DNA from 2 places in the Ornithinibacter aureus genome. Region 2 is predicted to be linked to the other one. Evidence: riboswitches for the same ligand, from Rfam matches in the RefSeq annotation. Region 2 holds a riboswitch; the other holds the start of a gene.
The links. A riboswitch is a leader RNA that binds a small molecule or an ion and turns the genes downstream of it on or off. The one in region 2 is predicted to bind S-adenosylmethionine.
Positions count from the first base shown of each region.

Region 1: another riboswitch for S-adenosylmethionine. It lies ahead of C8E84_RS04520 (bifunctional o-acetylhomoserine/o-acetylserine sulfhydrylase); the one in region 2 lies ahead of C8E84_RS04990 (aminotransferase class V-fold PLP-dependent enzyme).

Region 1 covers NZ_VMSB01000001.1:938,499-945,471, forward strand. The annotation lists gene hrpA (ATP-dependent RNA helicase HrpA) at 1-519, opposite strand, end outside; gene C8E84_RS04505 (DinB family protein) at 601-1,383, shown strand; gene C8E84_RS04510 (hypothetical protein) at 1,558-2,760, opposite strand; gene C8E84_RS04515 (hypothetical protein) at 2,757-3,044, opposite strand; gene C8E84_RS04520 (bifunctional o-acetylhomoserine/o-acetylserine sulfhydrylase) at 3,152-4,474, opposite strand; SAM riboswitch class IV at 4,491-4,605, opposite strand; gene mgrA (L-glyceraldehyde 3-phosphate reductase) at 4,690-5,757, shown strand; gene C8E84_RS04530 (nitroreductase family deazaflavin-dependent oxidoreductase) at 5,770-6,255, shown strand; gene C8E84_RS04535 (hypothetical protein) at 6,285-6,716, opposite strand; gene C8E84_RS04540 (hypothetical protein) at 6,709-6,973, opposite strand, start outside.
Region 2 covers NZ_VMSB01000001.1:1,043,900-1,050,872, forward strand. The annotation lists gene C8E84_RS04985 (ankyrin repeat domain-containing protein) at 1-179, shown strand, start outside; gene C8E84_RS04990 (aminotransferase class V-fold PLP-dependent enzyme) at 450-1,925, opposite strand; SAM riboswitch class IV at 1,969-2,084, opposite strand; gene leuS (leucine--tRNA ligase) at 2,299-5,241, opposite strand; gene C8E84_RS05000 (lysoplasmalogenase family protein) at 5,438-5,815, opposite strand; gene C8E84_RS05005 (MarR family winged helix-turn-helix transcriptional regulator) at 6,417-6,973, shown strand, end outside.

The DNA.
Region 1 (6,973 bases), 110 kb from region 2:
CTCGTGGGCCTCGTCGATGATGATCGTGTCGTAGCGGCGCAGGTCGCGGTCGCGCTGCATCTCGGCGAGCAGGATGCCGTCGGTCATCACCTTGACCCGGGTCGCGTCGCTGCTGTGGTCGGTGAACCGAACCTGGTAGCCGATGAGGTCGCCGAGGTCGACGCCCATCTCCTCGGCGATGCGTTCGGCCACCGAGCGAGCGGCGATGCGCCGTGGCTGGGTGTGCCCGATCTGTCCGGTCGCGCCGAGGCCCAGTTCCAAGCACATCTTCGGCAGCTGGGTCGTCTTGCCCGAGCCGGTCTCCCCGGCGATGACGACCACCTGGTGGTCACGGATCGCCGCGAGGATGTCATCGCGGCGCTCGACGACCGGCAGGTGCTCGGGGTAGCGCAGCTCAGCAGGATCCACCGGGCCCGGTACCGCAGGATCCACGACCCCCGGCGCAGCGGCATCCACCGAGCCCGGCGCAGCGGGACCTTCCACGCCCGATGCAGGGGCGTCGACGTGCTGGGCAGGCATCCCACCAGCCTAATTCGCCTCCTGCCTCCCCTGTGCCCCAGCGCCCCCCCGCATGGCGAGCTCATGCGCCACCATGGGGAGATGACGGCATCCGAGAAGCCAGCGACCGAGAACCCCGCGACCGACGGCGGCTCACTGGTGGAGCGCGCGAACTTCGAGGGCGCCACCTTCGTGCGCGCGAACTTCACGGGAGCGACCATCCGCTTCTCCGACGTCAGCGGGATGACGATGCGCAGCGTGGACGTCGGGGGGCTCGACATCGACAGCCACGACCTGGCGTTCGGCTCCCTGTTCGTCAACGGGGTCGACGTCGTGCCGTTGGTCGAGGCCGAGCTCAACCGGCAGTTCCCCGGCCGCGACCTGCAGAAGGCGACCACCCCGCAGGGCCTGCGTGAGGGCTGGGTCGCCGTTCAGGCGGCCTGGCGCAGAACGGTCGACGACACCCCGGCATCCCTCATCGACGCCCACGTCCCGGACGAGTGGTCACTGGCCCAGACACTGCGCCACCTCGTCCTGGCCACAGATGCCTGGCTGCGCTGCGCGATCCTCCAGGTGCCTGAGCCGTTCCACGAGATCGGCCAGCTGTTCACCGGCGCCGAGGCCATGGGGGTCGACACCTCCGCCTTCCGCGACGACGTGCCGTTCGAGGAGGTGCTGCGCGTGCGTGCCGAACGTCAGCAGATGGTGACCGCCTTCCTCGACGACGTCACCGAGGACACCTTGGCCGAGCAGCGCAACGACCCGTGGGGAGACGAGGACTGGCACCCGAGCGTCGGCGACTGCGTCCGGGTCATCCTCGAGGAGGAGTGGGCACACCTGCGCTACATCCGGCGCGACCTGGCCCTGCTCACCCAGCAGTCCTGACGCCCGCAGCGGTGGATGCTGGACGCTCAGCGCGCGCCCTGTGATGACGCGCCCTGTGATGACGCACCCTGTGATGACTCACCCTGTGATGACGCGCTCTGTCATGACGTGACCGGCGACGGGCCGACCGGTGACACGGCGGCGGGGCCCTTCGCACTACTGCGCGGGCCGCGGCTACGTCGCCGACCGAGCTCGGTGCGGCTCCTCGTGGGGCACCACCTTGGGGAGCACCTTCGGTGCGACCTTCACCCCCACGTCGAGGGCTGTGCCGGCGGCATACATCTTCTGGGCTGCCGGACCGTTGGCGCTGGCCCGCCGCCACCCGTCGAGGAACACCTGATCGGCCTTAACCTGCGCTGCGGTGCGCACCCGGGCCACCGCCTGCTCCCGCGACACCTTCCACACCGGGGTGGTGCGCACCGGGCGGGGCGTGACCTCGAGGAACCTGGTCGGGGTGGCACGATCATCGGCCTCGACCCGGAACCGTGCCCTGATGGCGTCGCGCCTGGCCCTCGCCTGCTGCGTCACCCCGAGGGCGAGCCGCTGCTGCGTGGTGAGCCGGCGCGTGCTGCTGAAGAACGAGCCGGATGCCGACTTCGTGGCCCCCGCGGTGCCGGCGATCTTGAGTGCCCCGGCCACATTGGACGCACCGGCCATCGCGACCGTGGTCCCGAGGTCGGACCACGACCCCTCCCCGTACCCCACGAGCAACGTGGTGTCGGCAGCCAGGTTCAGGACGTCACCGGCAGCGGCGACCGGACGCAGGCAGGGCGCCACTGTCGCAACGGTGCCCACCGCCGCCAGGTTGCGACCGACCGTCTGGCCACCCGCCACCAGCCGGTAGAGCGCCGAGTCGGTCACGGCATCCTGCGTCAGCGCTCGCACCGCGGCCGAGCACCGAGCATCCACCGCACGGAACCGCTCCATGGCGGCCGCATGCCGGGCCCGGGCGCTGTCCCTGATGCGCACCTGGTCACGCTGGAGGGCGCGCACCGCAACGACGTCCGGCGAGACCTCGTCGGACCCGGCACTGATCAGGGCGTATGCACGGTCCTCCAGCACCGCGTACGTGTCCTGAGCCTCGGAGTCGTCACGGATCGCCCCCTCGACGACCCGTTGCGCCTCCTCCATGGCATCGGCGAGCTCGCGCAGCGGCACCGCAGCGCCGCCGAGTCGCCGCGCCACGGCATCCAACAGGGGCGGCGCCTCGTCGAGCCTGGCCCCGAACGCCTCCCCCGATGAACTCACCCACGTCGCGCCACGCTTCAACCCTGCGAGCACCGTCGTCACATCCCCGACACGACGTGACGACGCGGTCAGCCGGTCGGCGAGCTCACGCACGCCGCTCGGGCTGCCCGACAACGGCTCCAGGATCATGGCTGGGCACCGCCGAACAGTCGCCTGACCCCGGCCTCGGTGTCGACGTACACGGTGCCCGCGCTCACCGCAGCCTCCCCGAGCGAGCCGAGGGCCCTACCGAGCGCGATCCGCTGCCGGCGCCACCCCCCGAGCAGCTCCTCCACGGCAGGGCCGCTCTCCCCCGGCCCTAGCACCATGCGCTCGATCGAAGGGTCCTGCATCAACAGGAAGTCGGCGCCCACCTCGGTGAGCGACACCCCCAGCTCGGCGACCTGCGCCCCGTCCACCCGGATGATCGTCATGGCCACCACGGTAGGTGGCCATGACGATCAGCCCGGAAAGTTATCCACAGGCACTGAACCTGCCTGCACCACAACGTCTTTCGACACCCTGATGCAGAGTAGAGCCGCTACTGCGTCGCGGCGGCGGCGAACCCGGCATCCAGGTCGGCCAGGATGTCCTGGATCGACTCGAGGCCGACCGCGAGGCGCACCAACCCGGGCGTCACGCCTGCGGCGAGACGGTCCTCGTCGCCACCCTGGCTGTGCGTCGTGGATGCCGGGTGGATCGCGAGCGAGCGCACGTCACCGATGTTGGCGACGTGGCTGTGCAGCGTCAGCCCCTCGACGAAGCGCTGCCCCGCCTCGAGGCCACCGGCGATCTCGAACGCGAGCACCGCACCGGCACCCTTGGGTGCGTACTTGTCGGCCAGCGCCTTGCTCGGGCTGCCGTCGAGCGAGGCCCAGCGCACCGACTCCACCTGCGGGTGCGCGGCCAGGTGGGCCGCCACGGCGCGGGCGTTCTCGATGTGTCGCTCGACGCGCAGGCTGAGCGTCTCGATGCCCTGGGAGATGAGGAAGGCGTTGAACGGCGAGATCGCCGACCCGAGGTCGCGCAGCAGCTGCACGCGGGCCTTGAGGATGTACGCGAGGTTGGCGCCGAGCGCGCCACCGACGCCGAGGTCACGAGCGAACACCAGCCCGTGGTAGCTCTCGTCGGGGGTGTTGTAGTTGGGGAAGCGCTCCGGGTCCCGGGCGAAGTCGAACGTTCCGCCGTCGACGATGACGCCGGCGATCGACGTGCCGTGCCCGCCGAGGTACTTCGTCGCCGAGTGGATGACGACGTCGGCGCCCCACTCCAGCGGACGGATCAGGTAGGGCGTCGCGATGGTGTTGTCGACGACGAGCGGCACACCGGCCTCGTGGGCGACCCCGGCCACCCCGGCGATGTCGAGCACCTCGGCCTTGGGGTTGGCGATCGTCTCGGCGAAGAAGGCCTTGGTGTTGGGGCGCACGGCGTCGCGCCAGGCCTGCAGGTCGGCCTGGTCCTCGACGAAGGTCACGTCGATGCCGAGCTTGGTGAAGGTGAACTTGAGCAGGTTCACCGTGCCGCCGTACAGGGCCGAGCTGGCGACGATGTGGTCACCGGCCTCGGCGATGTTGAGCAGGCCGAGCGTCGTCGCGGCCTGCCCCGACGAGACGAGGAGCGCCCCGACGCCACCCTCGAGCGCCGCGATCCGCTGCTCCACGGCATCCTGCGTCGGGTTCATGATTCGGGTGTAGATGTTCCCGAACTCCTTGAGCGCGAACAGGTTCGCCGCGTGCGTGGTGTCGTTGAAGACATAGGACGTCGTCTGGTAGATCGGCAGGGCCCGGGCACCGGTGGTGGGGTCGGGCACCTGGCCGGCGTGGATCTGCGTGGTCTCGAAACCCCACTGGGACGGGTCGGTCATGGCATTGCCTCTTTCGAACGAGCGCTTGCGTGCCGGCGGGCGCCGGTCGCCAGGTCTTCACCCGGGGCACCCCACCGCGGGTGGAGGGTTGCCGGCCAGCGAGCCGGGGCTTGTCGCTGGCACTCATGACCTGCCGGGACTATACGACGGCATCCGGATGCCGGTCACGCGGCCCCCGCGCCCATCTCACCTCGCGAACGCGACAGGATGGCTCCATGACCCTTCACGCAGACGAGTACCAGGCCGCTCCCGGACGTTACGAGGCGGGGATGCCGTATCGCCGCGTCGGCCGTTCGGGGCTGGACCTCCCGGCGATCTCGCTCGGGCTGTGGCACAACTTCGGCGACGACGTGCCGCTGGAGCGCCAGCAGGCCACGCTGCGACGGGCCTTCGACCGGGGCGTCACGCACTTTGACCTCGCGAACAACTACGGCCCGCCGTACGGCAGCGCCGAGCGCAACTTCGGGTCGATCCTCGCCCGCGACTTCTCCCGCTACCGCGACGAGCTGGTCATCAGCTCCAAGGCGGGCTACGACATGTGGCCCGGCCCCTACGGCCAGGGCGGTGGCTCGCGCAAGTACGTCATCGCCTCGTGCGAGCAGTCGCTGAGGCGCATGGGCCTGGACTACGTCGACATCTTCTACAGCCACCGCTTCGACGAGACGACTCCCCTCGAGGAGACGATGGGTGCGCTGGATTCGCTCGTGCGCTCTGGCAAGGCGCTGTACGTCGGCATCTCGTCGTACTCGGGCGAGCGCACCCGCGAGGCCGCGGCGATCCTGCGGGAGATGGGCACCCCGCTGCTCATCCACCAGCCGTCGTACTCGATGCTCAACCGCTGGATCGAGCGGGCCCCCGGCTCTGCCGGGGCGGACCTGCTCGACGCGGCCGACGAGGTCGGGGCCGGGGTCATCGCGTTCTCCCCGCTCGCGCAGGGGATGCTGACGGACAAGTACCTGGGCGGCATCCCCGAGGGCTCTCGCGCGGCTGCGGGCAAGTCGCTGGACCCGGAACTGCTCACCGAGGAGTCGCTGCGCCACGTGCGGGCGCTGAACGAGATGGCGCAGACGCGGGGGCAGTCGCTCGCCCAGATGGCGCTGGCGTGGGCACTGCGCGACCCCCGGGTCACCTCCGTGCTCATCGGTGCGTCGTCGGTCGAGCAGCTCGACGACAGCCTGGATGCCGTGGGCAACCTGGACTTCTCCGCCGACGAACTCGCGCAGATCGACCAGCACGCGGTCGAGGCCGGCATCAACCTGTGGAAGACCTCGAGCGACAAGTGAGTTGAGCAGACCATGACCAACGACACCGAGGCGACCAACACCGTGACCACCGGCACCGAAAGCACCGACACCTACATCCCCAGCCCGTCGGACTGGGTCCGCCAGCAGGTGGAGACCATCGAGGCCACCGGGGACACCCGCTCGGTCGACATCATGGGCCTGCCCGTCGTCCTGCTGACGATGCGTGGCAAGAAGACCGGCGCGCTGCGCAAGGTGCCCCTCATGCGGGTGGAGCACGACGGGGTGTACGCCGCGGTGGCCAGCAAGGGCGGCGCCCCCGACCACCCGCAGTGGTACTCGAACCTGCTGGCCAACCCGACCCTGACGCTCATGGACGGCACCGCCTCGTGGGATGCCGTCGCGCGCGAGATCACCGGTGAGGAGCGGGAGCAGTGGTGGGCACGCTGCGTGGCGGCCTTCCCGAACTACGCGGAGTACCAGGCCAACACCGACCGGACCATCCCGGTGCTCCTGCTGGAGCCGGTGCCAGTGGGCTGAGGCCCGGGCAGGACCAGCCGGGCTGAGGCTCAGGCAGGGCCAGCGCTGTCGACCCGGCGGAACCACCACAGGCCGAGCACGGGCAGCACGAGCGGGACGAAGCCGTAGCCCTGGCCGAAGTGCGACCACACGGTCTTGTCCGGGAAGGCGTCGGGCACGAGGAACGACGCCGTCCCGACGACGAGCACGCCGACGAGCTCGATCGCGCACGCGATGACTCCGACGCGCACCCACCGTCCGCCCCGGGCGAGGCACCAGGTCGCGAGCACGTAGACGGCGGCCGCGAGCGCGGAGAGCGTGTAGGCGAGCGGCGCCGCCCCGAAGTCGGTCGTGATCTGAAGGATCGAGCGCCCGGTGGCGGCGAGGGCGAGCACGCCGTAGACGGTGACGAGGATGACGCCGGGCCCACCGAGGGCCCGGCGGTCGGCGGCTCGATCAGCGGCGGAGCGCGCCTCAGGCACTGAGGTTCCAGATCTGCTGGAGGCGGGCCGTCATCACGGCGACGGCGAACGCGCCAACGGCCAGGGACCCCATGGCCCAGACCGTCTTCTCCTTGATCGTCAGCAACACGGTGCTGATCGGGATGACGGGCAGCGACACCAGGTAGGCCACGAACGTCGCACGGTCCGTGGAGTCCTCGACCTCCCCGAGCCCGACGAGCCCGAGCACGAGCTGGACGATCAGGCCGATCTCCAGCAGGGCCGCGAGCAACAGCACC
Region 2 (6,973 bases):
TGCTCGTCGCCGTCATCGACCTCGGGCACGAACGGATGGCCCACCTGCTGCTCGACCACGGCGCCGACCCGACCCTGATCTCCGTGCTCGAGGGTCAGACCCCGCTGCAGGCTGCTCGGGCCCGAGGGCTGACCAGCGTCGTGGAGCGTCTCGTCGCGATGGGCGCCACCGACACCTGAGGTCTGTGCCGACGTGGGGCGAAACCTGCGCCGCGTGGGGGCGAGAACTGTTCCGACGCGGGGTGACATGGCGCCGCTCCAGCTCGAACCTGTGAGCCCGGGTACCAGTGCTGTCAGGAGTCCTTGCGCCCGACAAGGAAGTCCTTGCGCGGCGAAAGGTCTCCTGACAGCACCCCTATGCCCCTCTCTCAGCCTCGAGCAGGGTCGGGTCACCAGCCCCGCGATGGGCCACCGGAGCACCAAGTCGTCGGCCGCCGAAGCGCCGATCGCTCACCAGGGCAGCGGCGCGTCCAGCTCGCGGGTGTCATCGACCGGCGCCCAGCCCTGCTGCGTCAGCTCGTACTCGGCGCCCGGTCCGTCAGCCGCCAGCGCCGTCACGGCCGCCACCAGCCGGGCCACGTGCTCGGGGGTGCTCGCCAGGCCGGCACTGACACGAACCGCGCTGTCGTGCTCGTCCGACCCCTCCTCGAGCAGGGTGTCGACGAGGATGTGCGCGCAGAACTTGCCGGCCCGCACCCCGATGCCGTGCTCTGCCGACAGCGCCGCCGCCACGAGCTGGCTGTCGAGCCCGTCGACGGTGAACGTCACGACCGGCCCGCGGACGGTGTCCTCACCGAACAGTGAGTAGGTCTGCACCCCGTCGATGGCCCGCAGGCCGGCGCGCAGGGCCGTCGTGAGTGCAGCCTCGTGGGCGTCGATCGCGGCCCGGTGCTCGCGGATCGTCGCGCACGCAGCCGCGAGCGCCACGGCGCCGAGCACGTTCGGGCTGCCGGCCTCGTGGCGGGCAGCACCCGTCGCCCAGCGCGTCGCCTCGGCCGTGACCTGCGCGGTCGCGCCGCCACCCGCGAGGTAGGGCGCCGCGGCATCCAGCCAGTCGCTGCGCCCGGCAAGCACCCCGGTGCCGAACGGGGCGTGCAGCTTGTGCCCCGAGAAGGCGACCCAGTCGACGTCGAGCGCCGCGAGGTCGATCGGCCGGTGGGCGGCCGACTGCGCGGCGTCCAGCAGCACGCGCGCGCCGTGGCGACGGGCGATGGCCGTCAGTGACTCCACCGGCCAGAACTCGCCGGTGACGTTGCTCGCCGCCGTCAGCACGACGAGGGCCTGACGCGGTCGCCGAGCCGTGCCGGCCGGCAGGTCACGAAGGGCGCTCTCGAGCAGCACCTCGGCGTCGCGGGCGCTGCCGGGCACGGGCAGGCGCACCGTTCCTCGCTTCGGCCACGGCAGCAGCGTCGCGTGGTGCTCGGAGTTGAACACGATGACGGTGGTGTTGCGCGGCAGGGCCCGGGCCAGCAGGTTCACCGAGTCGGTGGTGCCACGGGTGAACACGACGACGTCGTCCTCACGCGCACCGACGAAGCGGGCCACCTCGTCGCGAGCCGCCTCGTAGTGGGCGCTGGTCACCCGCGAGAGCCACCCCGTGCCGCGGTGGACGCTGGAGTACGTGCGGGTGGCCGACTCCACGGCCTGAGCGACCCGCTCGAACGCAGGCGTGGATGCCGCGTGGTCCAGGTTCGCGTAGTCGACCCAGTCTCCGGACAGGGTGGGCACCAGGCCGGCGCGCACCACCGGGGGCAGGCCTGCGTGGTCGAGGCCGGCGGCGCCCCGGTGCGACGGGTGCGACGGGTGCGCGAGGCGCGCGACGGCATCCGACCCGGTGCGAGGGGCGAGCAGGTCGACGTCGGGGACGGCCCGCAGCCTGGGGCGGCGGTGGATGGAGTGGGACTGGGTGCTCGGGGCGATCGACACGATGGAGGTCTCCGTCGGGACTGTGGACCTCGGGTGACCCCGTGATCCGCGCTTGCCGGCGCCGGTTTCGACGTCGACCAGGTCGTCACCCGGAGCACCCCACCGCGGAAGGAGGGTTGCTGACCAACGAGCCGGGGCTTGTCGCTGGCACTCATGACCTACGTGGGCAAGCGTAGAAGCGGATGCCGCGCCACGGCATCCCGGGTCCACGTCGCGAGATGTGCAGCCGGGCAGGGCATCCGCCGCACGTTTCGCAGCTGAGCAGAGCCGAGGCGCAACTTCCCCCGGCAACGCCCTACTTCACCCGGGAAGCCTTGTCGGGTGAGGATCGGGATTATCGGGTCACCCGATAAACCTCCGGGGTGGGGGCGCGTCAGGCCGGAACGACGTTGACGAGCTTGGGCGCCCGCACGATCACCGTGCGGATGCCGTCCGGCGCCGCCGCCTGGACCCTCTCGCTCGCCAGCGCCAGCTCTCGCAGGGCGTCCTCGCTGATGTCGGCCGGCACCTCGATGCGGTCGCGAACCTTGCCGCGCACCTGCACGACGCAGGTGACGGTGTCCTCGACGAGCAGGGCCGGGTCGGCCACCGGGAACGCCTCGTGGACCAGCGACTCGGTGTGTCCGAGTCGGGCCCACAGCTCCTCGGCGATGTGCGGCGCGAGGGGCGCGACCATGAGGACGATCTGCTCGGCGGCCTCGCGAGGCACTCCCCCGGGCAGCTTGGTCAGGGCGTTGTTGAGTTCGATGAGCCGGGCGATGGCCGTGTTGAAGCCCAGCCCCGCGTAGTCGGCGCGCACGGCGTCGATGGTGCGGTGCAGCACCCGGTTCGTCGCATCGTCGATGGGGGTGTCGACGACGACGACCTCGCCGCTCTCCTCGTCGACGACGTTGCGCCACAGCCGCTGGAGGAAGCGCTGGCTGCCGACCACAGCCCGGGTGTCCCAGGGCTTGCTCTGCTCGAGCGGGCCCAGACCCATCTCGTAGAGGCGGAAGGTGTCGGCACCGAACGAGGCGTACATCTCGTCGGGGCTGACCATGTTCTTCAGCGACTTGCCGATCTTGCCGAACTCGCGGGTGACCGGCTCCCCGTTCCACGTGAAGGCCGGGTGACCGTCGGCGTCGACACCTTCGGTGACCTCCTTGGCCTCGACGTACTGGCCACGGCTGTCGGTGAACGCCGGGGCCTGGATGTAGCCCTGGCTGAAGTACGTGCGGAACGGCTCGTCGCTGCTGAGGTGGCCCAGGTCGTGCAGCACCTTGTGCCAGAACCGGGCGTAGAGCAGGTGCAGCACGGCGTGCTCGACACCACCGACGTACAGGTCGACACCGCCCGGGTCGCGGGTGCCAGCGGGGGCGCCGGTGACCGGCTCGGGGCGCGGGCCCATCCAGTACGCCTCGTTCTCGGGGTCGACGAGAGCGCTCTCGTTCGCCGGGTCGAGGTAGCGCAGGTAGTACCAGCACGACCCCGCCCAGTTGGGCATGGTGTTGGTCTCGCGGCGGAAGCGGCGGGTGCCGCGGCCGTCACCGAGGTCGAGGTCGACCTCCACCCAGTCCGGGACGCGCGACAGCGGCGGCTCGGGCTCGCTGCTGGCGTCCTCGGCGTCGTAGGTCTTCGGGCTGTAGTCGGGCACCTCGGGAAGCTCGACCGGCAGCATCTCGTCGGGCAGCGCGTGGGCGACACCGTCCTCGTCGAAGACGATCGGGAACGGCTCGCCCCAGTAGCGCTGGCGGCTGAACAGCCAGTCGCGCAGCTTGTAGGTGACGGTCGCTTCGCCCAGGCCCCGCTCGGCCAGGTAGGCGGTGATCTGCTCCTTGGCCTGCGCCACCCCGAGCCCGTTGAGGTCGATGTCGTCGTTGCTGCTGTTGATCGCCGGGCCGTCGCCGGTGAAGGCGGTGTTCTCGTCGTGCCCCTGCGAGGGCTGCACGGTGCGGATGATCGGCAGGTCGAACGCGGTGGCGAAGTCCCAGTCGCGCTCGTCCTGCGCGGGCACGGCCATGATGGCGCCGGTGCCGTAGCCCATGAGCACGTAGTCGGCGATGAACACCGGGATACGGGTGCCCGTCACCGGGTTGGTCGCCCAGCCACCGGTGAAGACACCGGTCTTGTCCTTGCCCTCGGACTGGCGCTCGATGTCGTTCTTGCGTGAGGCCGCGAGGCGGTAGGCCGCGACGGCCTGAGCCGGGGTGTCGGCGCCACCGGTCCACGCGGGCTTGGTTCCCTCGGGCCAGCCACCTGCGGGGACGAGCGTGTCGACGAGCGGGTGCTCGGGGGCCAGCACCATGAACGTGGCGCCGAACAGCGTGTCGGGACGGGTCGTGAAGACCTCGATCCCGGCATCCGGCATTCCTGAATCGACCAATGGGTCACCGGAGGTACGCACGATCGGGAAGGTGACCTTTGCGCCGTGGCTGCGCCCGATCCAGTTGCGCTGCATGATCTTGACCTTCTCGGGCCACTCGACCCGGTCGAGGTCGTCGGCGAGGCGATCTGTGTACGCGGTGATGCGCATCATCCACTGGCGCAGGTTGCGCTTGAACACCGGGAAGTTGCCCCGCTCGGAGCGGCCGTCGTTGGTGACCTCCTCGTTGGAGAGCACCGTGCCCAGACCGGGGCACCAGTTCACCGGCGCCTCGCTCGTGTACGCCAGGCGCGACGCGTCGAGGATGCCGGCCCGCTCCCTCGCGCTCAACGTGTCCCACGCGCGGTCCTCACCGCCGGGCAGCGGGCGGGTCCCGTCGCGGTACTCCTGCTCCAGCTCGGCGATGGGGCGGGCGCGACCCGTCCCGCCGTCGGGGCGCACGGCATCCGCGTCGTACCAGGCGTCGTAGATCTGGGTGAAGATCCACTGTGTCCAGCGGTAGTAGTCGGGGTCGATGGTCTGGATGGCGCGGCGGTCGTCGTGGCCCAGGCCCAGGCGGCGCAGCTGGCGCGCCATGATGACGATGTTGTCCTCGGTGGTCTTGCGCGGGTGCTGGCCGGTCTGCACGGCGTACTGCTCGGCCGGCAGCCCGAACGCGTCGTAGCCGAGGCAGTGCAGGACGTTCTTGCCGAGCATGCGGTTGTACCGGGCGAAGACGTCGGTGGCGATGTAACCCAGCGGGTGGCCGACGTGCAGGCCGGCGCCGCTCGGGTAGGGGAACATGTCGAGGACGAGCAGGTGCCCGCCGGAGTGGGCGGCAACGCCCTCGGGGTCTGCCCAGGGGCCGGCCGGGTTCGGGGCGTGGTAGGTGCCGCGCTGCTCCCAGCGGTCCTGCCAGGCCACCTCGATCTGCCCGGCCAGCTCGGCGGTGTAGCGGTACGGGGTCTCGCTCATCTCGTCCTCGTTCGTCGTGTCGTCGTGCGCTGGTGCTCGGTGGTGCGCTCATGAAAAAACCCCTCGCTCAGGAGGGGTCGCCGCGCGGCTGGGGTGGCCGTCGCGGCTAGGTAAGCAGGAGCACCGTGGTCACCGGGTCAGGGTATCGCAGCGGGTGGGTCGAGGCCGCCACCGTCAGGCCAGCAGGCCGCCACCGTCAGGTCAGCAGGCCGGCGACGATCAGGGCCTGCGCGCCGTGGTAGGTCAGCATCGTCACGGGGCGGGTCCACGATCGGGGCTCGACGAAGCGGCCCAGGGCCAGCACCGTGTCGCTGACGACGAACAGGCTCACGCCGAGCCCGACGAGCAGCAGCCCGGTGGCCCAGCCGATGACCGCCATGGCGCCGATGACGAGCATGTAGGCGGCAACGGCGCCGGCTCCCGCGAGCGCCGCCACGGCCAGCAGGGTGAGCATCGCGGCGGGTTTGGTGATCCGTTCGACATCACGCCGGTCGCGCACGACCGCCCAGAGGTTGGTGGCCATGATGGCGGCAGTGAGCAGCGCTGCCAGGCCGATGCCGAGCGATGCGCTCACTGGGACCTCGTCGCGGCGCGAGGCGCCGTCGTCGCGGGTGCGGAAGGTGCGGGCATGCGCCGCATCATGGCACCCCGGCCGGTGAACGTCTCTCGGTGTGCGGGGTTGACTGGAGCCGGTCGCGTCCGACGTTTCCTGAGAGCCGACCCCTGGGTACCTCGTGGAGAGTCCTTTCGCATCGCAAGGAATCCCTCACATCGAGCAAGCACCTCCCCAGATTCGGCCGCAGACCGGCGCACCCTTGCGCGTCGCAAGGAATCCCTTGACCCGGGCAACGACGTCCACACAAACCTCGCGCGACCGCCACACCCCTTGCGCGTCGCAAGGAATCCCTTCGCCGGCGCAAGGACGCTGGGCGAGGTACCTACTCCCGGGCTCTCAGAATTCGCACCACTCTCGCACCAGCCATGCGCCCCCCGCCCCCGGCCCGAACCCACCGGTACCAGCCACCAGCGCACTCCGGCGCCCACAGCCACCGTTTCCACCCGCTGCCTCCTGGTCGGCATCGGCATCCACCCATCTGAGGCTGTGGACAACCGCAAACTCGCCTCCGCGCCGAGTGATGATGGCCCAACGCACAACGAACCGGGGGGAGCCGACCATGCCGAGGAAGGGCAAAGACTGGGCACGCAGCCGGAGCATCGGGCCCGGCGAACGTGAGTGGAACGAACCCTGGGAACGCCTGCGCCACCACCTCGTCGAGCGCCACGGCGAACGTGTCGACATCGCACGCCGGCTCGAGCGGCCCGACCCCGAGGACCTCCGCAACCTCGCCATCCTGACCCGGCAGGCCAGCGCGGCCATGGATGCCGACGTGGCACGGCTCCTCGCCACGGCCACTCCACAGCTCACCCCCATGGAACTCGACACCCTGCGGCGAATCGCTGACAAGCCCTCCTACGGCGTCAACCTCGCCGAGTACCTGCGCATCTCGACGGTGCGCGTGTGTCGCATCCTGAACCGCCTCGAGGAGGCCGGTCTCACGGTGCGCAGCGGGACCTACCTCGACGGCCGCGTCCGCCGGGCTGACATCACCGAGGATGGTCGCGACTACCTCGACACGGTCAACACCATGCTCCAGGACCTCGCCCACCAGTGGCTCGACGAGGTCGACGACGGGGCCGAACGTGCCCTCGTCCCGCTCGTCGCCACCCTGGC